DNA from 3 places in the Pseudomonas sp. TE31087 genome. Region 1 is predicted to be linked to each of the others. Evidence: riboswitches for the same ligand, from Rfam matches in the RefSeq annotation. Region 1 holds a riboswitch; each other region holds the start of a gene.

Region 1 (7,532 bases):
CCTCGCTGCCGAACCCGCAGTGGCGGGCAACCTGCTCGATATGCTGGTCGGAGTTCTCCAGCAAGCGCCGCGCCGCCTCCAGGCGGAACACTTCGATGGCCTTGGCCGGGGTGCGGCCGGTCTTGTGCTTGTACACCCGGGTGAAGTTGCGCAGGCTCATGCGCGCCTGCTCGGCCAGCCGCTCGACCGTCAGGCGCGGGTCGCCCAGGTGCTCGTTGAGCCACAGGTGCAGGGCCTCGAAGGCGGCGCCGTCCTCGCCCTGGGCCTTGAGCAGTTCGCTGAACTGCGCCTGGCCACCGGGGCGCTTGAGGAACACCACCAGTTCGCGGGCCACCTGCATCGCCACCTCGCGGCCGCAGTCGGCCTCGACCAGGGCCAGCGCCAGGTCGATGCCGGCGCTGACCCCGGCCGAGGTCCACACCTGGTCCTGCTGCACGAAGATCGACTCGGCATCCACCTCGATGGCCGGGAAGCGCCGGTGCAGCGCATCGCACATCGCCCAGTGGGTGGCGGCCCGGCGGCCGTCGAGCAGGCCGGCGGCGGCCAGCAGGAAGGTGCCGCTGCACACCGAGGCGGTGCGTCGGGCGCGCTGGGCGGCCTGGGCCAGCCAGGCGATCAGCTCGGCGTGATCGGGGAGGGTGTGGACGATCTCCGGTGCGCCGGGCACCACCAGGGTGTCAAACGGCTCGCACAACCAGGGTGCCAACGGTTCGGTGCCTATCGACAGGCCTTCTGCGGTGGGCACCAAGCCGCCTTCGAGGCTGGCAGTGACCAGGCGATAGCCCGGCAGGCCACGCGCGGTACGGGCCTTGGTCGCGGCCCAGAACACCGTCTGCGCGCCGGTGAGGTCGAGCAGGCCCATCTGCGGGTAGGCGAGGAACAGCAGGGTGCGCGGCTGATCCAGGGCGTGTACGGGCGGGGTGGGGATCTGCGGGATGTCGGTCATGGCGCGCTGCTTGTGACGGAGGCGTAGCGCTAAGTCGAGCACCTGGCGCGGCGCCGATCAAGCGCCGCGCGACAGGCGCAGGCGCCGAGGCTTTGCAGGAACAGCGTGGGAGCGGGCTTGCCCCGCGATGACGTCGGCCCAGGTTGGCGAAGCATCGCGGGGCAAGCCCGCTCCCACGCTGCCCCAGTCAGATCGGAGATTTACATTTTGAACCCCGAGTGGGCTGTACCTGCCTCAGAAGCTGTAGTCGACCGTGGCGAAATACGAGCGCGGCGCGCCCAGCAGCCATTGCTCGCCGCTGAAGCTGGACTGGGCGTACTGGCGGTCGAACAGGTTGTTCAACTGCAGGCCCAGGCGCACATCGGGCAGCACCTGCCAGCCCAGGTTGGCGTCGACCACCGTGTAACCCGGCACGCGCTGGTCGTTGGCCGCGCTGGAGTAGCGCTCATCCACATAGCGCAGGCCGATACCGGCATCCACGGCCTGGCCGAAGCCCTTGCTCAGCCACAGGTTGGCGGTGCGCCGCGGCACATCCTGCGGGCGGTTGCCGGCGCGGTCGTTGACCGTGCCGTTGTCGCCTTCCTCCAGGAAATCGTCGTACTTGGCCCTCACCAGCGCGGCGTTGGCCGAGAGCTGCCACTGGTTGCCCAGCGCCAGTTCCAGGCTGGCCTCCAGGCCGTCGGAGGTCTGCTGGCCGGCCTGCTGGCTGTCGTGGGTGAGCGGGTTGTACACCGGCAGTTTCTTCTTGACGATGTGATAGGCCGCCAGCGTCCACTCGCCACGGGTATCCCAGAAACGTTGCTTGAGGCCGATCTCGGTCTGCTTCGCTTCGGTCAGCTCCAGGCGCTTGTTCGGGCGCTGGGTGAGCAGGTCGCCGACGCCGTCCTCGCTGGTGGAGTACTGCCCGTACAGCGACAGGTCGTCGGTGAGCGCGTACACCAGCCCGGCGCGCCAGTTGCCGCCTTGCAGGCTGCGGTCGCTGCGGGCGTTGTTGACCAGGTCGTCACGGTCGATGTGGTTCTGGTCGCGGCGGATGCCGGTGACCAGCGCGAGGCGGTCGCTCAGCTGGGTGCGGTTCTCGGCGAACAGGGCGAAGGTGTCGACCTTGGACAGCGTCTGCGCGCGGGTCGGGCTGAGGCTGTGGAAACCGCCCGGAGCCGGATGCCACGGGTCGAGCGGGTCGCTGCTGCCATCGCTGTAGGGCGAGTTGCTGTCGACGTTGAAGCGGATGCGGTTGTATTCGGCGCCGACCACGGTCTTGCTGGTCAGGCCGAACAGGCCATGGTCGAAGGTAAAGCTCTGGCGATCGCCGAGCTGCTCCTGGTTATGGCGAATCTCGAAGAAGCTGCCGCGCTGGATCACGCCGTTGGCGGCGTCCCAGGCGTAGGACTCGGCGTTGCGCCACTGGCGGCGGCTCTTGATGTAGTAGAGCTGGTTGCTGGCGCTGACACTGTCGCTGAGGGTCCAGTCGGTGGTCAGGCGCGTCCACTCGTCGTGGTAGCGCTGTTCGTCGTTGCTGACGTTGTAGTTCTTGCGGCGCACGCTGCTGCGCAGGTGCCCGTCGATCAGCGGGGTGCCGTAGTAGTTGGCTGGTTGCGCATCGCCGCGTTCGTGGGCGAGGGTGAAGCTCAGGTCGTCGCTGGCATCGAAGCGCAGGGCGGCGCTGAGGGCCAGGCTGCGCGAGTCGGTGCGGTCGACCCAGCCGTTGCCGGCCTGCTGGTTGAGGGTCACGCGGTAGCTCAGCCGCTCGCTCAGGCTGCCGCCGCTGTCCAGGCCCAGTTGCTGGCGGTCCCAGGAGCCGTAGCCCAGGCGCAGGTGGTTGCGGATGTCACCGGCGAACGGCTTCTTCGGCACCACGTTGACCACCGCGCCGGTGGCGCCTTCGCCGTACAGCACCGAGGCGGGGCCGCGGATCACGTCGATGCGCTCGACCATCCACGGGTCGACCGGGAAGGTCAGGGTGCCGGCGCCGGCGTACAGGCGCGAGCCGTCGAACAGGGTCATCACCGAACTCTGCCCGGTGAAGCCCCGGGCCGACAGGCCGGTACCGCCGTCGCCCGGTGTGCCGATGAAGGTCAGGCCCGGCGAGCGGGTCACGGCGTCCTGCACGGTGAGGTTGTTGCGCTGCTGGATCTGCGCCTCGGTCAGGCTGCTGGTGCTGGCCGGGGTGTCCAGGGCGCTGAGGTTCAGGCGCGAGCCGGCCGGGGTTGGCGTGGCCAGGTCGATGACCTGTGGCTCGCGGGTGTCGGTGATCGCCGTGGAGGGCAGGGTGAGGGGCGCCACTTCATGGTCGTCGGCCAGTGCTGGCAGGGACACGGCCAGGCAGGCCGCCAGGGTGTGAAGCTTGTTGAATCGGGACATGTCGTTCCACTGCTGCAGGAAGGAATGGATCCCGGTGGAAAACACGCAACGGCGAAGCGCGCACGCAGGCGCGCGCGGATACCGGCCTGCGCCCGCCCACCGCGGGTTGCCAAATGAAGCCTCAGGCCGGTCTCCGGGCTTGCGAGGAGCATGAAGCCTTCACCTTCCCATGCGTGCGCACAGTGGTCTGTCGAAGGATTCGCTCGCTTACCGTTGCGGGGGCAGCGCCGGACTTGTCGTGACAACGACGCACCGGCTTCCCGTTTCACCCTGCGCGCGGCGGCGCAGGACACCTGAAACTGGCGCGCATCTGACCATCGAACGGGTGGCGAGTCAATCGCCTGGGTGGCAGGAAAATATCTGGTGGGGCAATGGGTTAGCTGCAATTGCGTTGTCGCTGATCGCGGGGCAAGCCCGCTCCCACGGCGATACCCTGGCAGCTCCAGGCAATCGGATCGTGGGAGCGGGCTTGCCCCGCGATGGGTTCAGCGCCCGCGCCGACGCGAAACTCGCGCCTCGATATTCTTGCGTCCGATCAGCAGCGCCGGCTTTTCCACCACCGGCTCGTCGGCCAGCCACTTGTACATCACCAGGCAGTCCACCAGGCCCAGCTCGGCATGGCGGTAAGCCCTGGGCAGGCGGCCGACGGTCTCGAAGCCGAGCTTGTGCCACAGCGCCACCGCCACCTCGTTGCTGGCCACCACCGAATTGAACTGCAGGGCCAGGAAGCCCTCCTGGCGCGCCAGCTTCTGCGAGTGCTCGCACATCAGCCTGGCCACGCCCCGGCCGCGGGCCTGCTCGCAGACCATGTAGCCGCAGTTGCCGACATGCCCGCCGGGGCCGGCGGCATTGGCCTTGAGGAAGTAGGAGCCGAGCAGCACGCCGTCGTCCTCGGCCACCAGGGTGCGCAACGGGGTTTCCAGCCACAACCGACGCGCCTGGTCGACGTCCAGGGCCGGGTCGAAGGCGTAGGTCTGGCGGGCCTGGACAATGGCCTGGAAGGTCGGCCAGAAGCGTTCGAAGTCTTCCGGGGTCATGGGGCGGATCTGGATCATGGTGGTTCCTGCACGGGCTGAACCGCCAAGTCTGGGTGTCGCGGCGCCGTCGCGCAAGGGCGGCGGCGCCATGAAGTTTCAGGCGCCAGTCTTGCCCACGGCGTCCAGCGCCCTGGCCGAGTAGACCAGCGCGGCGCCGGCGTTCATTGCCACCGCCACGCCCAGGGCCTCGGCGATCTCCTCGCGGGTGGCGCCGTGCTTGACCGCCTGCTGCGAATGCACGGCAATGCAGCCGTCGCAGCGGGTGGTGACGGCGACGGCCAATGAGATCAGCTCACGGGTCTTGGCGTCCAGGTGATTGGTCTTGGCCCCGGCGCCGCTGGCGGTCGCGTAGCCGGCCACGGTATCGGGTGAGAGTTGCTTGAGATCGCCGATGCCGGCCATCAACTGCTTACGGTAGGCGTCCCAGTCCATCATGCTCATCGTCTTCACCTTGTCAGGTTGGCAACAGGAGCATTCAGGCTAGTCGATATTTCGCTGGAGGGGCTGGCCCCAGGGAGGATGGATCAAACCCGGGACCTGTTCGAATCACTGGTCAATCAGTCGGTACCCGGCGCAGCGCCGCCGCCAACGCTACGGTCAGTGCCACTGCCAGGCCCATGGCGAGGCCGATGGTCACGGCAACCCCCAATCGCTCCAGCAACCCCGCCATCGCCAGGTAGAATGCAATCACTCCCAGCGCACCAATGGCATTGCCCCGCACCATCGCCGCCATCCCGGCTCGGCCGCCCTGCACATGGGCGAACACCACCAGCGGCCAGGCGATCACCGGTATTGGCGCCAGCATGCCGCTGGTGGCCGGCCCCAGCCAGCTGGCCAGGCTGGTGGTGATCATCAGCAGCGAGGTGGCCGATACCATGCGCAAGGGAATCTCCCAATACCGCTGTCGGGGACGGGCGAGGGTGTCGGGCCTGGGCTCGCGGCCACTGGCACGGATCAGCACGCCGATCAGCAGCAGCGCCACGGCCACCGACAGGTAAAGCCCACCCCAGTGGGTGAAGGCATAGGCCGCCAGGCCGTAGAACAGGATCGCCAGCAGCACGGCCGGGGCGATATCGACCCTGCGCGTGGCGAACAGGTAGAAGGCGTAGGTGGCCTGCACCGCCGCCAACCCACCCAGCGCGCCGGGCACCGCGCCCAGGGCGAAGCCCGTGCCTTGCTCCAGGCACAGGAAGGTCATCACCAGGGCCGAGGTGATCGGCAGACCGGACAGCAGCCCGCCGAGCAGTCCGCCCCAGCGCCGCGAGGCGAGGGAGATGGCCCACATCAGCAGCGGGGTGACCAGGAGTTTCAGGTAGAAAAGGGTCATTACGCGAGGTTCCGGTTCTGCAGGGTACGCGCCCGCCGTCGGCATTGGGTGGGGCGCGGGTCGATCAGCCGCGGCTGGCCTCAAGGGCCTGGGCGAGGTCGGCGATGATGTCGTCGCTGTGCTCGATGCCGATCGACAGGCGCACCATGTCGCGCGGTACGCCGGCCTTCTCCAGCTCTTCGTCGTTGAGTTGACGATGGGTGGTGGAGGCGGGGTGGCAGGCCAGCGACTTGGCGTCGCCGATGTTGACCAGGCGCACCACCAGTTGCAGCGCATCGATGAAGCGCGCCCCGGCGGCCTGGCCGCCCTTGATGCCGAACGACAGGATCGCCGCCGGCTTGCCGCCGGTGTAGCGCCGGGCCAGTTGGTGCTCGGGGTGGTCGGGCAGGCCGGCATATTTCACCCAGGCCACCTGGTCGTGTTCCTGCAGGTAGCGGGCGACCTTGAGCGCATTCTCGGTATGGCGCTCCATGCGCAGGGCCAGGGTCTCCAGGCCTTGCAGGATCAGGAAGGCATTGAATGGCGACAGCGCGGCGCCGGTGTTGCGCAGCGGCACCACGCGGCAGCGACCGATGAAGGCGGCGGGGCCGAAGGCTTCGGTGTAGGTGACGCCGTGGTAGGACGGGTCGGGAGTATTGAGCAGGGCGAAACGCTGCTTGTGGTCGGCCCAGGGGAATGTGCCCGAGTCGATGACGATGCCGCCGATGCTGGTGCCGTGGCCGCCGATGTACTTGGTCAGCGAGTGCACGACGATATCGGCGCCGTGCTCGAACGGGCGGCAGAGAATCGGCGTGGCCACGGTGTTGTCGACGATCAGCGGCACGCCATGGCGGTGGGCTGCCTCGGCCAGCGCGGCGATATCGACGATGTTGCCGGCGGGGTTGCCGATCGACTCGCAGAACACTGCCTTGGTGCGCGCGTCGATCAGGGCCTCGAGGGCGGCGATGTCGTCGTGGGCGGCGAAGCGGGTGGTGATGCCCATGCGCGGCAGGGTGTGGGCCAGCAGGTTGTAGGTGCCGCCGTATGTTGTCACCAGCTTCGGCGACGGTCTGGATGGCGTAGGTGATGGCGGCCATGCCCGAGGCCACGGCCAGCGCGCCGACCCCGCCCTCGAGGGCGGCCATGCGTTGCTCGAGGACGTCGTTGGTGGGGTTCATGATGCGCGAGTAGATGTTGCCCGCGACCTTGAGGTCGAACAGGTCGGCGCCGTGCTGGGTGTCGTCGAAGGCGAAAGAGGTGGTCTGGTAGATCGGCACGGCCACTGCCTTGGTGGTCGGGTCGGGGCTGAAGCCCGCGTGGATGGCGAGTGTTTCCAGCTTCATGCGGTCGTTCCTTGAGCGTGGGATGGAAGCGGTTGAGCATGGGCTGGGGCGGCGCTGGCGGTCAAGGGTCGAGATTCAACGTTGCGCCGAGGGCACCTGGCGCCGTTGTGTTTCTTCCTCGAGATAGCTGATCAGCGCGGCCACCTCGGTTTCCCCCAGGCGCATGTTGGGCATCGCCAGCTGGTTGTACTGCGCGTACAACAGCATTGCCAGCGGGTCTTGCTCCGCCAGCATCCGATCCGGCTCCTTCAGCCAGCGCTTGAGCCACTGTTCATCCCGCTGACGGGTCACCCCCAGCAGGTCCGGGCCGATGCCACGGGTGGCACCGGGCTCGGCATCACCCAGGGTATGGCATGACGAGCAGCGGGTACGGAACAGTTGTTCGCCGGCGCTCGGCGGGCGGATATCCGGGGCCTGGGTGTAGTCGCGGCGCTGGGCGCTGGCGGTCTTCCAGTTGTGCAGGCTGTTGGCCAGGCGGTCGGCGAGGATGTACGGGCTTTCGAAGGGCGAGGCCTTCATCCAGCGGCCGGTGGCCTGGT
Region 2 (7,532 bases), 2.1 Mb from region 1:
CGGCCGGCTTGGTCAGTTGCTGCTGACGGGCGCGGGCCTGGTCCATGGCGGCGGTGTCGAGGGGTTGGCAGGCATCACGCCACCACATCTGGGTCATAGGGCAGGTCCTTTGAGCATGAGAGGGAGGCCGGCCACGGTCAACACCACGCGCTGGCAGCGTTCGGCCACAGCCTGGTGCAGCGTGCCCGCCAGGTCGACGTAGCGACGGGTCAGTTCACCCATGGGCACCACGCCCAGGCCGGTTTCGTTGCTGACCAGGATGACAGTGCCCGGCAACTGCGCCAGGCACTCGAGCAGTGCGTCGCGCTCCTGCGCCAAGCGCAGGTCATCCTCGAGCATCAGCAGGTTGGTCAGCCACAGGGTCAGGCAGTCCACCAGCAGACAGCGTCCTTCGGCGGCTTCGGCACGCAGCACATCAGCCAGCGCCACGGGCTCCTCCACCAGCCCCCAATGGGCCGGACGGCGCTCGCGGTGCAGGCGCACGCGTTCATTCATCTCGCCATCCAGCGGCCGGCTGGTGGCGATGTAGGTCACCGACAGGCCGCTGGCCTCGGCCAGTTGCTCGGCCAGGCGGCTCTTGCCCGAACGGGCGCCGCCGAGGATCAGGTTGCGCATGTCAGACGACTCCACACAGTTGGCGCAGGCGCGCGGTGTCCAGGTGCTGCTCGACCAGGTCGGCCAGGCGCTCGATATCGCGTTCGCGCAGGGCCTCGTAGTCGATGGGCTGCACATCGGCCAAACCTGCCCAGCGCAGCAGCGCGGCGCACGACTGGCTGCCCTCGAACAGGCCATGCAGGTAGGTGGCGAGGATCTGTCCGTCGGCGCTTATGGCGCCGTCGGCACGGCCATCGGCCAGTTGCACCGCCGGACGCTCCAGCGCCGGCCCCTGAGTGACACCGGCATGGATCTCGTAACCCGACACCGGGCTCTGTTCGAGGTACAGCGTGCCTGTGACATTGCGCAGTTGCTTCTCGGCCTCCAGCACGGTGCTGTAGGCCAGCAGGCCGAGGCCCGCGCTGGAGCCGGCGGGCCCTTCCAGGCCCAGTGGGTCATGCACCTGCTCGCCGAGCATCTGCAGGCCGCCGCAAATGCCGATGAGCTTGCCGCCGTAGCGCAGGTGCCGGGCGATGGCGGTGTCCCAGCCACGCTCGCGCAGTTGCGCCAGGTCGCCGCGCACGCTCTTGGAGCCTGGCAGGATGATCAGGTCGGCGGGCGGGATCGGCTGGCCCGGGCCGATGAACTGCAGGTCCACCTGCGGATGCAGGCGCAGCGGGTCGAAGTCGGTGTGGTTGCTGATCCGCGGCAGCACCGGGACGATCACCTTGAGCACGCGCTCGCCCTTCGTCCCCTGGCGGGTATCGATACCGTCCTCGGCCTCCAGGTGCAGGTCGGTGACATAGGGCAGCACCCCCAGCACTGGCTTGCCGGTGCGCTGCTCCAGCCAGTCCAGGCCCGGTTGCAGCAAGGCGATGTCGCCACGGAAACGGTTGATGACAAAGCCCTTGACCCGCGCCTGTTCGCTTGCCGACAGCAGCTCCAGGGTGCCGACCAGGTGGGCGAACACGCCGCCCCGGTTGATATCGGCCACCAGGATCACCGGGCAGTCGACCGCCTCGGCGAAGCCCATGTTGGCGATGTCGCCGGCCCGCAGGTTGATCTCCGCCGGGGAGCCGGCACCTTCGACCATCACTACCGGATAGGCTGCGCTCAGGCGCTCGTGGGACGCCAGCACCGCCTGCATGGCGATGGCCTTGTAGTCGTGGTAGGCGACGGCGTTCATGCTGGTCACCGCGCGGCCATGGACGATCACCTGGGCACCAGTATCGCTGTTGGGCTTGAGCAGCACCGGGTTCATGTCGGTGTGCGGCGCCAGCCGGCAGGCCTGGGCCTGCACCGCCTGGGCGCGGCCGATCTCGCCGCCGTCGGCGGTCACGGCGCTGTTGAGGGCCATGTTCTGCGGCTTGAACGGCACCACGGCAACGCCCTGGCGCAGCAGCCAGCGGCACAGGGCGGTGACCAGCGTGCTCTTGCCGGCATCGGAGGTGGTGCCTTGCACCATGAGGGTGGTCATGCCGATTCCTTCTGGTAGTCCGCCAGGGCCTGGGCCAGACGTTGTTCGTCCGCCGCCGTGGCAGGCAGGCCGAAACGCAGCGCGGGCGGCTGCTCGAACAAGCGCACCAGGATGCCACGGCGGGCGAGAAATTCATGCAGGTGCGCGGCACGCTCATCACGCACGTACTGGAACAGGTCGCAGCCACCGCTGGGTGGCAGGCCTGCACCATCAAGCAAGGTGGCCATACGCTGGCTGGCCTGGGCGCAACGGGCAATTTGTGCCTGGTGCGCCGCGTCGTCGGCAAAACACGCCTGCCCCAGCACACGGGTCGGGCCGCTGACGGTCCAGGGCCCGAGTGCCTCGGCCAGGCGTCGCAGCACATCCACCTGGGCGACGACAAACCCCAGCCGCACGCCGGCCAGGCCGAAGAACTTGCCGAACGAGCGCAACACGATCAAGCCCGGTTGCCCAGCCTGATCGACCACACTGTGTTCGGGCGTGTTGTCCATGAAGGCTTCGTCCACCAGCAGCCAGCTACCGCGCTCGGCCAGGCGCGTATGCCAGGCCAGCAGGCGTTCGCGGGTCACCCGGCGGCCAGTGGGGTTGTTGGGGTTGACCAGCACCAGCACGTCGAGGCTGTCGAGCACGTCCTCGACCTCGGTCTCGTCCAGTTCGACCAGCGTGTGCCCTGCCCGTGCCCAGGCATGCGGATGCTCGGCATAGCACGGCGACAGGACCCCGACCCGCCCGACCGGGCGCAAGTACGGCAAGGCCTGGATCGCCGCCTGGGAACCGGCCACCGCCAGCAACGGCTGCGCGCCGTAGTACTGCCGCGCCGCCGCCTCCAGGCCATCCTCGGTCTCCGGCAGGCGGGCCCAGGCCTCCAGCGGAATCGGCGGTATCGGGTAAGGCCATGGCGCGATACCGCTGGACAGGTCGAGCCACTGCTCCCGAGGGATGGCGTACTGTTTCACCGCCCGCAGCAGGCGGCCACCGTGTTCAAGCATTCAGATAGGCTCCCACGCAGATCAACAGCACCCACAGCCACACGCCGCGCTGCACCAGGCTCCAGCCGCGCTCGATGGCATCGGCGTCGGCCATTGACCCTTCACCCAGGCGCGGCCGTTCGTGCAACTCGCCGTGATACACCGCCGGGCCGCCCAGCTCCACGCCCAACGCACCGGCCCCCGCCGCCATCACCGGGCCGGCGTTCGGGCTGTCCCACAGCGGCGCCTGGCTGCGCCAGCAGGCCAGGGCCAGGCGGGTCTTGCCCAGCAGCGCATAGGTCAGCGCCACCAGCCTGGCGGGAATATAGTTCAGGCCATCGTCGATGCGCGCCGCGCACCAGCCAAAGCGCTCGAAGCGCTCGTTACGATAGCCCCACATCGCGTCCAGGGTATTGCTCAGGCGATACAGCACCACCCCCGGCGCGCCGGCCACGACGAACCAGAACAGCGCGGCGAACACCGCGTCGCTGCCGTTCTCCAACACCGACTCGGTAGCCGCCCGGGCCACGGCGGGCTCGTCCAGCTCGCGGGTCTCGCGGCTGACCAGGTAACCGACGCGCCGCCGCGCCTCGGCCAGGTCGCCCTGGCGCAGCGCCTGGGCCACCGGCAGCACATGCTCGCCCAGGCTGCGCAGGCCCAGGGCGCAGTACAGCGCCAGCACATCCACCAGCCAGTCGATATACGGTAGCCACGACAGGATCAGCGCCAGCAGAGTCAGCGGCACCACGGCCAGGAACCACGCGGTAACGCCATGGCTGCGCCAGCCGCGCCCGCCGGCGTTGAAGCGTTGTTCCAGGCGCGAGGCGAAGTTGCCGAAACCCACCAGCGGATGACGTCGACGCGGCTCGCCCAGCAGCGCATCCAGGGCCACGCCCGCCACGGTCAGCAAGGCCACGCTCATGGACGCTCTCCCCAATGGTTTTCGTACAGCATCTCGCTCAACGGTCGTTGCTCGGCCCAGTCTTCCAGTACCAGCATCGGTGCCGGATAGAACTCGGTCACCGGCCCCAGGCACAGCACCGCCATGGGCTTGGCGCCGGCGGGCATGCCCAGCAGCTCGGCCAGGGCCTGGGGGTCGAACAGCGACACCCAGCCCATGCCCAGCCCTTCGGCACGCGCCGCCAGCCACAGGTTCTGGATGGCGCAGGCCAGCGAGGCCAGGTCCATCTCGGGCAAGGTGCGGCGACCGAAGACGTGCGCCTCGCGCTTGTCCATCAACGCCGCCACCAGCACTTCGGCGCAGTCGTTGATGCCTTCGACCTTGAGCTTCATGAATTCATCGGAGCGCTCGCCCAGGGCCTCGGCGGTGCGTACCCGCTCCTGCTCCACCAGCGCCTGGATCCGCTCGCGCAATGCACGCTGGCTGATACGGATGAAGCGCCACGGCTGCATCAGGCCCACGCTGGGTGCCTGATGGGCGGCGGCGAGCAGGCGCCCGAGCAACTCGGGGGCCACCTCGCCCCCGGCGAAATGGCGCATGTCGCGGCGTTCGCCAATGGCCCGGTAGATGGCCTGGCGTTCGGCTTCGCTGTAGGCGTGTCGGCTCATGGTCGCAGCAGCGCCGCCGCCGCATCGGGGTTGGAGGGGAAATAGAAGTGCACGTAGGAGGCGGTCAGGCGCCCCAGGCGATAGACCGCCTCGTTGCCCCGCCCACCGTTGGGGCTCAGGCCACGGGCGATCGGCGCCAGCTCGGTGCTGGTCAGCGAATGGTGGTAGGTGTGGCCACGCAGGGTGCCTTCAGGCAGTTCGACCGCCTGCAGGGCCAGGGCCGCCAGGCGCTTCTGCATGGTTGCCTCGCCCGGCAGCAGGCCCAGCAGCGCGGCGCGCTCGCCCGCCACGTCGGTCAGTGCGTCGAGCAGGTAGAGCATGCCACCGCACTCGGCCAGCAGCGGCTTGCCGGCGGCATGATGGGCGCGGATCGCCTCCAGCATCGGCGCGTTGGCGGCCAGGGCCTGGTGATGCAGCTCAGGGTAGCCGCCGGGCAGGTAGAGGCTGTCCACCACGGGAAGCTCGCGATCATGCACCGGCGAGAAGAACTCCAGCTGCGCACCGAGGCCGCGCAGCAGGTCGAGGTTGGCACCGTAGGTGAACGCAAAGGCTTCGTCGCGGGCCACGCCGATGCGCACCCCGGTCAGCGACGAGGTCACGCTCACCGGCTCAGGCCCGGCAAAACTGACCGGTGGCGGCAACGCGGCATCGCAGCTGGCACCGAGCGCTTCGGCGGCAGCGTCCAGTCGAGCATCCAGATCGTTCAACTCGCTGGCCTGGACCAGGCCGAGGTGGCGGCTGGGCAGCTCGATGCCGCGCTCGCGGGACAACCCGCCGTACCAGCGCAGGCCTTCGGTCAGGCTGCCTTCGAGCAGTTGCGCATGGCGCAGGCTGCCGACCCGGTTGGCCAGCACCCCGGCGAACGGCAGGTCGGGCTGGTAGCGCGCCAGGCCCAGGGCCAGGGCGCCGAAGGTCTGGGCCATGGCCGTGCCGTCGATCACCGCCAGCACCGGCACGCCGAAGTGGCGTGCCAGGTCGGCGCTTGACGGGGTACCGTCGAACAGGCCCATCACGCCTTCGATCAGGATCAGGTCGGCCTCGCCCGCCGCTTCCCACAACAGGCGACGACTTTCCTCGGCGCCAATCATCCACAGGTCGAGCTGGTAGACCGGCGCGCCGCTGGCGCGCTCCAGGATCATCGGATCGAGAAAGTCAGGCCCGCACTTGAACACCCGCACCTTACGCCCGAGGTTGCGGTGCAGGCGAGCCAGGGCGGCGGTGACCGTGGTCTTGCCTTGGCCCGAGGCCGGGGCCGCGATCAGCACGGCGGGACACTGGCGCGACTCACTCACAGTTCGACGCCCTTCTGCGCGCGGATACCTGCCTGGAAGGCGTGCTTGAGCATGCCCATCTCGGTGACGGTGTCGGCCAGTTCGATCATTTCCGGCTTGGCGGCGCGACCGGTGACGATCACATGCTGCATCGGTGGACGGGCCTGGATATCCGAAAGCACCTGATCGAGGTCCAGGTAGCCATGTTTGAGGGCGATATTCAGCTCATCGAGCACGACGAACTGGATCGACGGGTCCTGCAGCAACTGCCGCGACACCGCCCAGGCGGCTTCGGCGGCGGCGATGTCACGCTGACGGTCCTGGGTTTCCCAGGTAAAGCCCTCGCCCATCACGTGGTAGCGCACCTGCTCGGGGAAACGACGGAAGAACAGCTCCTCGCCGGTACTGTTGCGGCCCTTGATGAACTGCACCACGCCGCATTGCATGCCGTGGCCCAGGGCGCGGGCGAGCATGCCGAAGGCCGAGCTGCTCTTGCCCTTGCCATTGCCGGTCAGCACCAGCAGCAGGCCGCATTCGTTGGGGGAATTGGCGATGCGCTCGTCGATGATCGCCTTCTTGCGCTGCATGCGCGCCAGGTGACGTTCGTCGCGTTCGATGGATTCGCTCATCAGGGGTCTCCGCAGGCTGTCGCGGCGGCGGCGACAGATAAAAGGCAGGCAGACGAGGAGCGCGCAGGGGGCATGGCAACGGCCACATCGCACCGCGCATCACCCTCCGTGATGCCGTTTGGCAGTGACAGGCCGGTCTCCGGGCTCATGAGCGGGCGCAGGCCCTGGCCACGCGCCTTCCCGGACTTGGAAATCCAGTGGCCTTGCGTAACCGTCGACTCATCTACCGTTGCGGGGGCAGCGCCGGGCTCGCGCCTGCTGGCGCCCACCGGCTTCCCAGTTTCACCCTGCCGAACCGCGGCTCGCAGGGCACCTGAAACACGCCGCGAAGGTTAGAGGGTTGAATCGGGAGCGTCAATCGAACGAGGGCCGATCTGGCCTGGATCAATGGCCGATCCGCCAGCTTGTGCCACACTCAAAGCAGTGATATCACATAGCCACCACTTTATCGGCTGACCTCGATCACAATGACAAGGAGAGCGCAGCATGCAAGGCCTGATCATCAACAACCCGCGCCTGGAGTTCCTGCGCCCGGCCCTGGAACGCTGGGTCGACTGCATCGACCGCTTCAACCAGCTGCAGGGCGACAACGAGGCACCCTACTGGCACGGCACCGCCGCCAACGTCGGCCTGCTCGCCGCGGCCGCCTGGCAGGGTGAGCTGGTGGCGTTGGAACGGCACATGAGCAAGAAGCAGCGCGACGAGGGCGAGCGCGATGGGCGCTGCGACCTGTCGATCAGCAGCGCCGAGGAGTCGCTGTACCTGCACGCCGGCCAGCGCTGGCCGCGTATCGCCCGCCTCGACCTGACGGCGGCCCTGCAGGAAACCGCCGCCCTGGCCAAGCCGATAGCCTATGGCAGCCAGCTCAAGGCCGGGGCGTTGTTCGTCACCCCGTGGAAGGCCGGCCAGCATGCCAGCCCCGAGGAATTGCAGGACCTGGTGGACGACCTGCAAAAGCACACGGCCTGCGCGATAGCCTGGTACTTCCCATATGCCTACCGCAAGCTGCATAACGAACTGGGAC
Region 3 (7,532 bases), 500 kb from region 1:
TAGGGCGTGCTCAGTACCAGGTCGGCATCACTGGCTTCGAAGGCATTGGAGCTGCCCAGCAGGTCGATTTCGCCCGCACGCAGCGCGTCGAGGGCCTGGGCGCGGCTGGTATAACGGCGCACCTCGATCGGCACACCCAGTTGTTCGGCGATCAGACCGGCGTAGTCGGCGCTCAGGCCCTCGTAGTCGGCCTGGCTGATGTTGATGTCGAAGGGCGGGTAGTCCGGGTGCGAGCTGCCCAGTACCAGGCGCCTGCGTTCATTGAGCCACTGCCGGTCGGAAGCAGCCACCGCCAGCGGCGGCGCCACGCTCAGGGCGCGGGCCAGCAGGTGGCGGGGCTCGCTGTGCACTTGCGCCTGGGTGGGCAGCGACAGCAGCGCGACCAGCAGCAGGCAAAGCGATGTCCCCTGGTGCATGGCTCAGGCCACGTTGTTGCGTTTGGCCAGGTCGACCATTTCCACCAGCGACTCGACCTTGAGTTTCTCCATGATCCGGCCGCGGTAGGTGCTGATGGTCTTGGCGCTGAGGTTCATCTGCTCGCCGATCAGTTTGTTGCTCTGGCCGGCGCTGAGCCGGCGCAGCACTTCCACTTCCCGGTTGGACAGTAGCCTCAGGCGCTCGGTCTCGCTTTCCAGGGTGTTGCTGTTGACCGCCATCTGCGGGAAGGTCGAGTAACCCTTGACCAGGGCCTTGAGGGCGAAGACCAGGGCGTCGAGGTCTTCGTCCTTGTTGACGAAGGCCGAGATGCCGGCGTCCATGCAGCGGCGCACGTAAAGGTCGGCGGGTTGGCCGGTCAGGGCCATGATCCGCGGCGGCGGGTCGATCAGCTTGAGGCGCTTGATCACCTCCATGCCGTCGAGGTCCGGCAGGCCGATATCGAGGATGACCACATCCGCCTTGGTCTGCTCGGCCAAACGGGCGGCTTCCTTGCCTTTACCGGTTTCCCCCACGACGGTGAAGCGTTCACGTTCGAGCAGCATGCGTACGGCAAGTCGAACAATGTGATGGTCATCGACCAACAGCACGGATGTCATTCAGGTAACTCCTGTCAAAGTGCAGCGCGCTTCCAGCCTACGATTACAGGCGCTGGGCAGCGGACTTGCTGGGCAGCGCGCACCTTACGGATATTCAGGAGCCTTGGTAATAGGCGAGTATAGGTGTGTTGAAATACCTGCACCAACCTGTAGAAAAGTCCTACAAGGAAGGTTCAGGCGCAGGGTGCGTGCGGCTTGTGCACACGTTGTGTCGAGGCGGGATTGTTGTCCAGTGCCGTGCCGACACGGGTGGGGCGGATCACCAGCTGGCCGCCGCAGTTCGGGCAGCGGTTGTGGAAGTGCTGGTCGTTGCAGGCACGGCAGAAGGTGCATTCGAACGAGCAGATCAGTGCATCCGGGCTATTGGCGGGCAGGTTGGTGTCACAGCATTCGCAGTTGGGGCGCAGTTCGAGCATGGGCTTGGTTTCCGTCCAGTTGGAAAATCCAGTGTGCTACGCCGCGCCCCCGGTCGGCAATCGTTTCACGAGCCTGGGCGATAGAGGTGGGCATGACCGGCGCGGTACAGGGCCGAGTCGGCGAACGGCGCGTCGCCCAGCACATGGCCGACCAGGATCAGCGCGGTGCGTCGGAAGCCTTTGGCGGCCACGCGTTCGCCGATGTCCGCCAGGGTGCCCTTGACCCAGTCCTGGTCCGGCCAGGTGGCACGATGGACCACCGCGATCGGGCAGTCGACGCCATAGTGTGGCAGCAGCTGATCGACGATGCGGGCCAGGTGGCGCACGCCCAAGTGGATGGCCAGGGTACTGCCGTGGCGGGCCAGGTCGGCCAATTGTTCACCGGCCGGCATCGGCGAACTGTCGCCAAAGCGGGTGAGAATCACGGTCTGTGCCACATCGGGCAAGGTCAGCTCGCAACCGAGCAGCGCGGCACTGGCGGCGGTGGCGGTGACGCCGGGGACGATCTGGTAGCCGATGCCCAGTTCGCGCAAGTGGCGGATCTGTTCGCCGATGGCGCCGTACAGGCTGGGGTCGCCGCTGTGCACGCGGGCCACATCCTCGCCATTGGCGTGGGCCTGGCGCATCACCTCGACGATCTGTTCCAGGTGGAGTTCGGCACTGTTGATCACGGTGTGCGCCTGGTGACCTTCCAGTACGGCGGCGGGGACCAGGGAGCCTGCGTAGATGATCACCGGGCACTGGCGGATCAGGCGCTGGCCCTTGACCGTGATCAGCTCCGGATCGCCGGGGCCGGCACCGATGAAATAAACCGTCATGGGGGTTCCTTGCAGAAATATGGCGCGGATTATCCGCCGATCGCCAAGGCGAGGGTAGCGCCGCCGAGTACCTGCCTGGGCACGTGCAGGCGGCCGTTTTCGCCAGCCAGGGCGAGGGCGGTGCTTTCGGCGACGCCCCAGCAGCCGGTCTGGGCGTACACCGTGGCCGAACGATGGCTGAGCAGCGGCTCGAAGACCGTCAGGTGCGTGGCGTCGAAGCAGATGTAAGGCAGCCCGAGGCGCTCGGCCAATGCCAGCAGGCCGGGTTCGCGAGCCTTGGGCTCGATGCTGGCAATGGCGCGCAGGGCGGAGAGGGGCAGGGCGTGGCGGGTGAGCGTCTGGCGCAGCAGCACCGCCAGTGTCTCGACCGGGCAACCACGGCGGCAACCAAAGCCGGCGAACATCGCCGGCTGCACGGGCAGATCGCGCATCAAGCCTGGCTGGAACGACGGTAAAGCCACGCGCTGAGCAGGCCCAGGGCCAGCCAGAACGCGGCGTTGGTCAGCCAGGAAGCGATCTTGAACTGGGTCTCGAGGGCTTCCGGCGCCAGGCTTTCATGCACTGCGGGTTGCGGCGCGCCGATCAGGTGCGGGATCACCAGCAGGGCCACACCAAGCACCTTGAACAACCAGTGCCGGGCGAACACCAGCAGCGCCAGGCCGGCGGCGGTGGCTGCGGCGGTGCCGATCCACCAGGTCTGGCGCTGGCCAAGGTCGGCGGCGGCGGTGCCGGGCAGTTCCGGTGGCAGGCCCAGGGTCGGTGCCAGGCAGAACACGGCGAAGCCGGCCAGGCCCCACAGTGCGCCGGTGGCCACGCGGTTCGGTTCGCGCAGGCTGTAGAGGGCGACCAGGATCAGGGCAAAACCGACGGCGACCACCAGGTTGCCGCCAGTAGTGGACAGCACGCGCTGCCAGCCGTCCTCCGGCGCCCAGGCCTCGGCACTGTGTTCATGCTCATGGGGCGCTGCGGCGTCGCCGTGCTCATGCTGTTCGGCGACCGGGGCAGTGGATTCGTAGGTTTCCGCCTGGAGAATCAGTGGGGCGACCCAGAAGCTTTGCAGCAGGGTCAGCAACAGGGCCGCGAGCAGGCCGCTGAAACCCGCGGTACGGGCGATGCGCGTAATCATGCGGATTTACTCAGTGGCAAGGGAAGGCGGCACTGTGGCGGGTGTCGTGGGCGGCATTGTGCACCGCCTCGATGTGCGAGAAACCGGCGAAGTACACCAGGCACAGCCCCAGCAGGCTGGCGCCGACCGCGACGATCAGTCGCTGGCTGAGGCTGACGGGGGTGGCGATACTGTGTTTGGCGCTGGTGATGGGCATGACGCGTTCCTCTGCTGCTTTTGTTGTGGCAACGGGCATGCGCGACGACCCCGGGCACGGCTGGCCCGAGTGATACGACGACGCCCGCCCACCGCGGGGTGTACTGTGAGCACGTCAGGCCGGTCTCCGGGCTCGCGAGGTGGAGCAAGGCTCCTTCCATGGCGTCACCTTCCCATGCCTTGAGGCTGGCACAGTGGTCCGGACGCTTCTCTCGCTTACCGTTGCGGGGGCAGCACCGGCCTTGTCGGCTCCTGGAACGGAGACGCGACGCACCGGTTTCCCGTTTCACCCCCGTGGGGGCACCTGAACGCAATGCGCTAGCAAATCACGGGGCCGGGCCCGCGTCAATCGCCGCGGCGGTTGACCGCCAGGCAGGCACTGCGTAGCCTTGCCGCTGCGAGGTTCTCGGGCGTTGGCCCGAGCTAAGACGGGAACGCGGTACAAGCCGCGGCTGCCCCCGCAACTGTAAGCACTGAAGGGTTCGGCACAGCCACTGCGCAGGCGCGCGGGAAGGCGCCGGCCCACCGGCCAGCGAGCCGCAGCGGTGCAAGCCAGGAGACCTGCCTCGTGACGTTTTCGACTTTCAACCGGGCGGGGTGATCCGGTGGCGAACGCGCCAGGCCGGCATGGCCGTGGCTGTCGTCCTGCATGCCCGCGCCATTGCTGCCAAGGGCATCGCGACATGAAAACACTGGCCAAGCTTCCCGTCACCATCGTCACCGGCTTCCTCGGCTCAGGCAAGACCACCTTGCTGCGCCATATGCTCGACAACGCCCAGGGCCGCCGCATCGCGGTGATCGTCAACGAATTCGGCGAGCTGGGCATCGACGGCGAGATCCTCAAGCAGTGCAGCATCGGTTGCACAGAGGAAGAGGCCAATGGCCGCGTCTACGAACTGGCCAACGGTTGCCTGTGCTGCACCGTGCAGGAAGAATTCTTCCCGGTGATGCGCGAGTTGGTGGCCCGGCGCGGCGACCTCGACCACATCCTTATCGAAACCAGTGGCCTGGCCTTGCCCAAACCGCTGGTACAGGCCTTCCAGTGGCCGGAAATCCGCAACGCTTGCACCGTCGACGCGGTGATCACCGTGGTCGACAGCCCGGCCGTGGCCGCCGGCACCTTCGCTGCCTACCCGGACCAGGTCGACGCCCAGCGCAAGCTCGACCCGAACCTCGACCATGAGTCGCCGCTCCATGAATTGTTCGCCGACCAGCTGGCCAGCGCCGATCTGGTGGTGCTGAACAAAGCCGACCTGATCGACGCCGAGGGCCTGGCCAAGGTCCGTGCCGAGGTGGCCGAGGAACTGCCGCCGGCGGTCAAGGTGATCGAGGCCAGCAGCGGCCGCCTGCCGCTGGAAGTGTTGCTGGGCGTGGGCGCCGAATCCGAGGCGCATATCGACGGTCGCCGTACCCATCACGACTCGCATCACGACGGCGATGACCATGACGACCATGACCACGACGCCTTCGACTCGATCTCCATCGACCTGCCCGAGGCCGACGAGAGCCTGCTGCTCGATGCCCTGACCCAGCTGGTCACCGAGTTCGGCATCCTGCGCGCCAAGGGCTTCGCCGCCATCCCCGGCAAGCCGATGCGCCTGCTGATCCAGGGTGTGGGCACCCGCTTCGACAAGCATTTCGACCGTGCCTGGCGCAGCGACGAGCCCCGGATCACCCGCCTGGTGCTGATCGGCCAGGATCTCGACGCGGCGCAGCTGGAAGCGCGCCTGCGCCAGGCCCTGGGCGCCTGATCCATGCACCTGCTGCGGACCCAGCCCGGCGGCTTCGTGCCGGACGACAGCATCGCCGATCTCGGCCAGACCCCCGCCGACCTGGTGATCCTCTGCAGCGGCGATTCACACCTGGCGCTGCTCGCCGAAACCGCCGAGCAGTTGCCGGCGGATTTCCCCAGCGTGCGCCTGGCCAACCCGATGCAGGTGCAGAACCACGCCTCGGTCGACTTGTATATCGACCAGGTGCTGCGCCATGCCAAGGTGATCCTGATATCACTGCATGGCGGTGTCGGTTACTGGCGCTATGGTGTCGAGCAACTGGTCGAACTGGCGGGGCGAGGGGTACAGCTGATCCTGGTGCCCGGCGACGACCGCCCCGACCCTGAGCTCACCGACCTGGGCACGGTTCGCGGCGAACAGGCCGAACGCCTCTGGCACTTCCTGCGCCAGGGCGGCAAGGCCAACGCGGTGAACCTGTTCAACTGCCTGGCCAGCCAGTGGCTGGGGCGCGATTACCCGTGGGACGAGCCACAGCCCTTGCCGCGCACGGCGGTCTATCATCCAGCCAAGGGCACGGCTTGTCCCGAGGACTGGTACGCCGAGTGGAACCCCGAGCATCCGGTGGCGCCGTTGCTGTTCTACCGTTCGCACCTGCAGGCGGCCAACACCGCGTTCATCGATGTGTTCTGCCAGCGCCTGCAGGCCTGCGGTCTGAACCCATTGCCCATCGCCGTGGCCAGCCTGAAGGAGCGCGCCTGCCTGGACCAGGTCGAGGCCTGGCTCGATGAGGTGCAGGCCGAGGTGGTGATCAACACCACCGGTTTCGCCCTGTCCAGCCCCGAGCAACCCAACCTGCGCCCGCTGCGCCGCGATGTACCGGTGCTGCAGGCCATCTGCGCCCAGGACAACCAGCCTGGCTGGGAGCAGAGCGAACAGGGCCTGGGCGCTCGCGACCTGGCGATGCACATCGCCCTGCCGGAACTTGACGGGCGCATCATCACCCGGCCGGTGAGTTTCAAGGACCTGGCCTGGCGCAGCGAGCGCAGCCAGGCCGATGTGGTCTGCTACCGGGCCCATCCCGAGCGCATGGACTTCGTCGCCGAACTGGCACGGCGCTGGGTGACCCTGGCGCGTCTGGACAACCAGGAAAAGCGCGTGGCCCTGGTGCTGGCCAACTACCCGACCCGCGACGGGCGCATCGGCAATGGCGTCGGCCTGGACACGCCGGGCGCGGCGCTCAATATCCTCAGGGCCCTGCAAGCGCAGGATTACCCGGTGGCCGGGCTGCCCGACAGCGGCACCGAGCTGATTCACCAACTGCTCGGCGGGGTTACCAACGACCTTGACCACCTCGACCAGCGCCCCTGCGCCCAGAGCCTGGCCCTGGCCGACTACCAGCGCGCCTTTGCCGCCTTGCCCGAGGCCAACCAACGCGCCGTGCTGGAGCGCTGGGGGCCGCCCGAGCAGGATCCGATGTTCCGCAGTGGGCGCATGATGGTCGCCGGCCTGCGCTACGGCCTGACCTTCGTCGGCATACAGCCGGCGCGGGGCTATCAGGTGGACCACAGCGCGGTGTACCACGACCCGGACCTGGTGCCACCGCATGGCTACCTGGCGTTCCACTTCTGGCTGCGCAACGGCTATGCCGCCGACGCGGTGATCCATGTGGGCAAGCACGGCAACCTGGAATGGCTGCCGGGCAAGGGCGTGGGCCTGTCCGCCGAGTGCTGGCCGGATGCCTTGCTCGGCCCGTTGCCCAACATCTACCCGTTCATCGTCAACGACCCGGGCGAGGGCGCCCAGGCCAAGCGCCGCACCCAGGCGGTGATTATCGACCACCTGATGCCGCCGCTGACCCGTGCCGAGACCTACGGCCCGCTGCGCCACCTGGAGCAATTGGCCGACGAATACTACGAGGCGCAGTTGCTCGATCCGCGCCGCGCCCGCGAGCTGCAGCGGGACATCCTTGAACTGGTCAAGACCCACCATATCGACCGCGAGCTGCAGCTCGAAGGGCAGATGGAGGACGCGGCGGTGTGGCTGCCGAGGCTGGACACCTACTTGTGCGACCTGAAGGAATCGCAGATCCGCGACGGCCTGCACGTGTTCGGCCAGTCGCCGCAGGGGCGTTTGCGCAGCGATACACTGCTGGCGTTGCTGCGGGTGGCGCGGGGCGATGGCAAGGGCGGTAACGCCAGCCTGATCCGTGT

What was found. A riboswitch is a leader RNA that binds a small molecule or an ion and turns the genes downstream of it on or off. The one in region 1 is predicted to bind cobalamin.
Region 2: it holds a riboswitch for cobalamin, as region 1 does, so the genes downstream of both, cobO (cob(I)yrinic acid a,c-diamide adenosyltransferase) here and ACZ899_RS03370 (TonB-dependent receptor) in region 1, are expected to answer to the same signal.
Region 3: it holds a riboswitch for cobalamin, as region 1 does, so the genes downstream of both, ACZ899_RS05450 (CbtB domain-containing protein) here and ACZ899_RS03370 (TonB-dependent receptor) in region 1, are expected to answer to the same signal.

The regions. Positions count from the first base shown of each region.
Region 1 covers NZ_JBXVNN010000001.1:711,791-719,322, forward strand. Annotated here, with positions in the region: gene ACZ899_RS03365 (GlxA family transcriptional regulator) at 1-946, opposite strand, end outside; gene ACZ899_RS03370 (TonB-dependent receptor) at 1,181-3,307, opposite strand; cobalamin riboswitch at 3,415-3,619, opposite strand; gene ACZ899_RS03375 (GNAT family N-acetyltransferase) at 3,793-4,362, opposite strand; gene ACZ899_RS03380 (carboxymuconolactone decarboxylase family protein) at 4,441-4,785, opposite strand; gene ACZ899_RS03385 (hypothetical protein) at 4,898-5,671, opposite strand; partial or broken gene ACZ899_RS03390 (bifunctional O-acetylhomoserine aminocarboxypropyltransferase/cysteine synthase) at 5,736-6,993, opposite strand; gene ACZ899_RS03395 (SCO family protein) at 7,069-7,532, opposite strand, start outside.
Region 2 covers NZ_JBXVNN010000001.1:2,794,223-2,801,754, forward strand. Annotated here, with positions in the region: gene cobT (nicotinate-nucleotide--dimethylbenzimidazole phosphoribosyltransferase) at 1-97, opposite strand, end outside; gene cobU (bifunctional adenosylcobinamide kinase/adenosylcobinamide-phosphate guanylyltransferase) at 94-615, opposite strand; gene ACZ899_RS12555 (cobyric acid synthase) at 617-2,071, opposite strand; gene cobD (threonine-phosphate decarboxylase CobD) at 2,068-3,060, opposite strand; gene cbiB (adenosylcobinamide-phosphate synthase CbiB) at 3,053-3,961, opposite strand; gene bluB (5,6-dimethylbenzimidazole synthase) at 3,958-4,608, opposite strand; gene ACZ899_RS12575 (cobyrinic acid a,c-diamide synthase CobB) at 4,605-5,900, opposite strand; gene cobO (cob(I)yrinic acid a,c-diamide adenosyltransferase) at 5,897-6,508, opposite strand; cobalamin riboswitch at 6,622-6,840, opposite strand; gene ACZ899_RS12585 (hypothetical protein) at 6,995-7,532, shown strand, end outside.
Region 3 covers NZ_JBXVNN010000001.1:1,215,994-1,223,525, forward strand. Annotated here, with positions in the region: gene ACZ899_RS05420 (transporter substrate-binding domain-containing protein) at 1-416, opposite strand, end outside; gene ACZ899_RS05425 (response regulator transcription factor) at 420-1,034, opposite strand; gene ACZ899_RS05430 (DUF1272 domain-containing protein) at 1,208-1,450, opposite strand; gene cobM (precorrin-4 C(11)-methyltransferase) at 1,516-2,268, opposite strand; gene ACZ899_RS05440 (cobalamin biosynthesis protein) at 2,298-2,699, opposite strand; gene ACZ899_RS05445 (CbtA family protein) at 2,699-3,394, opposite strand; gene ACZ899_RS05450 (CbtB domain-containing protein) at 3,405-3,590, opposite strand; cobalamin riboswitch at 3,691-3,913, opposite strand; cobalamin riboswitch at 3,973-4,172, shown strand; gene cobW (cobalamin biosynthesis protein CobW) at 4,273-5,340, shown strand; gene cobN (cobaltochelatase subunit CobN) at 5,344-7,532, shown strand, end outside.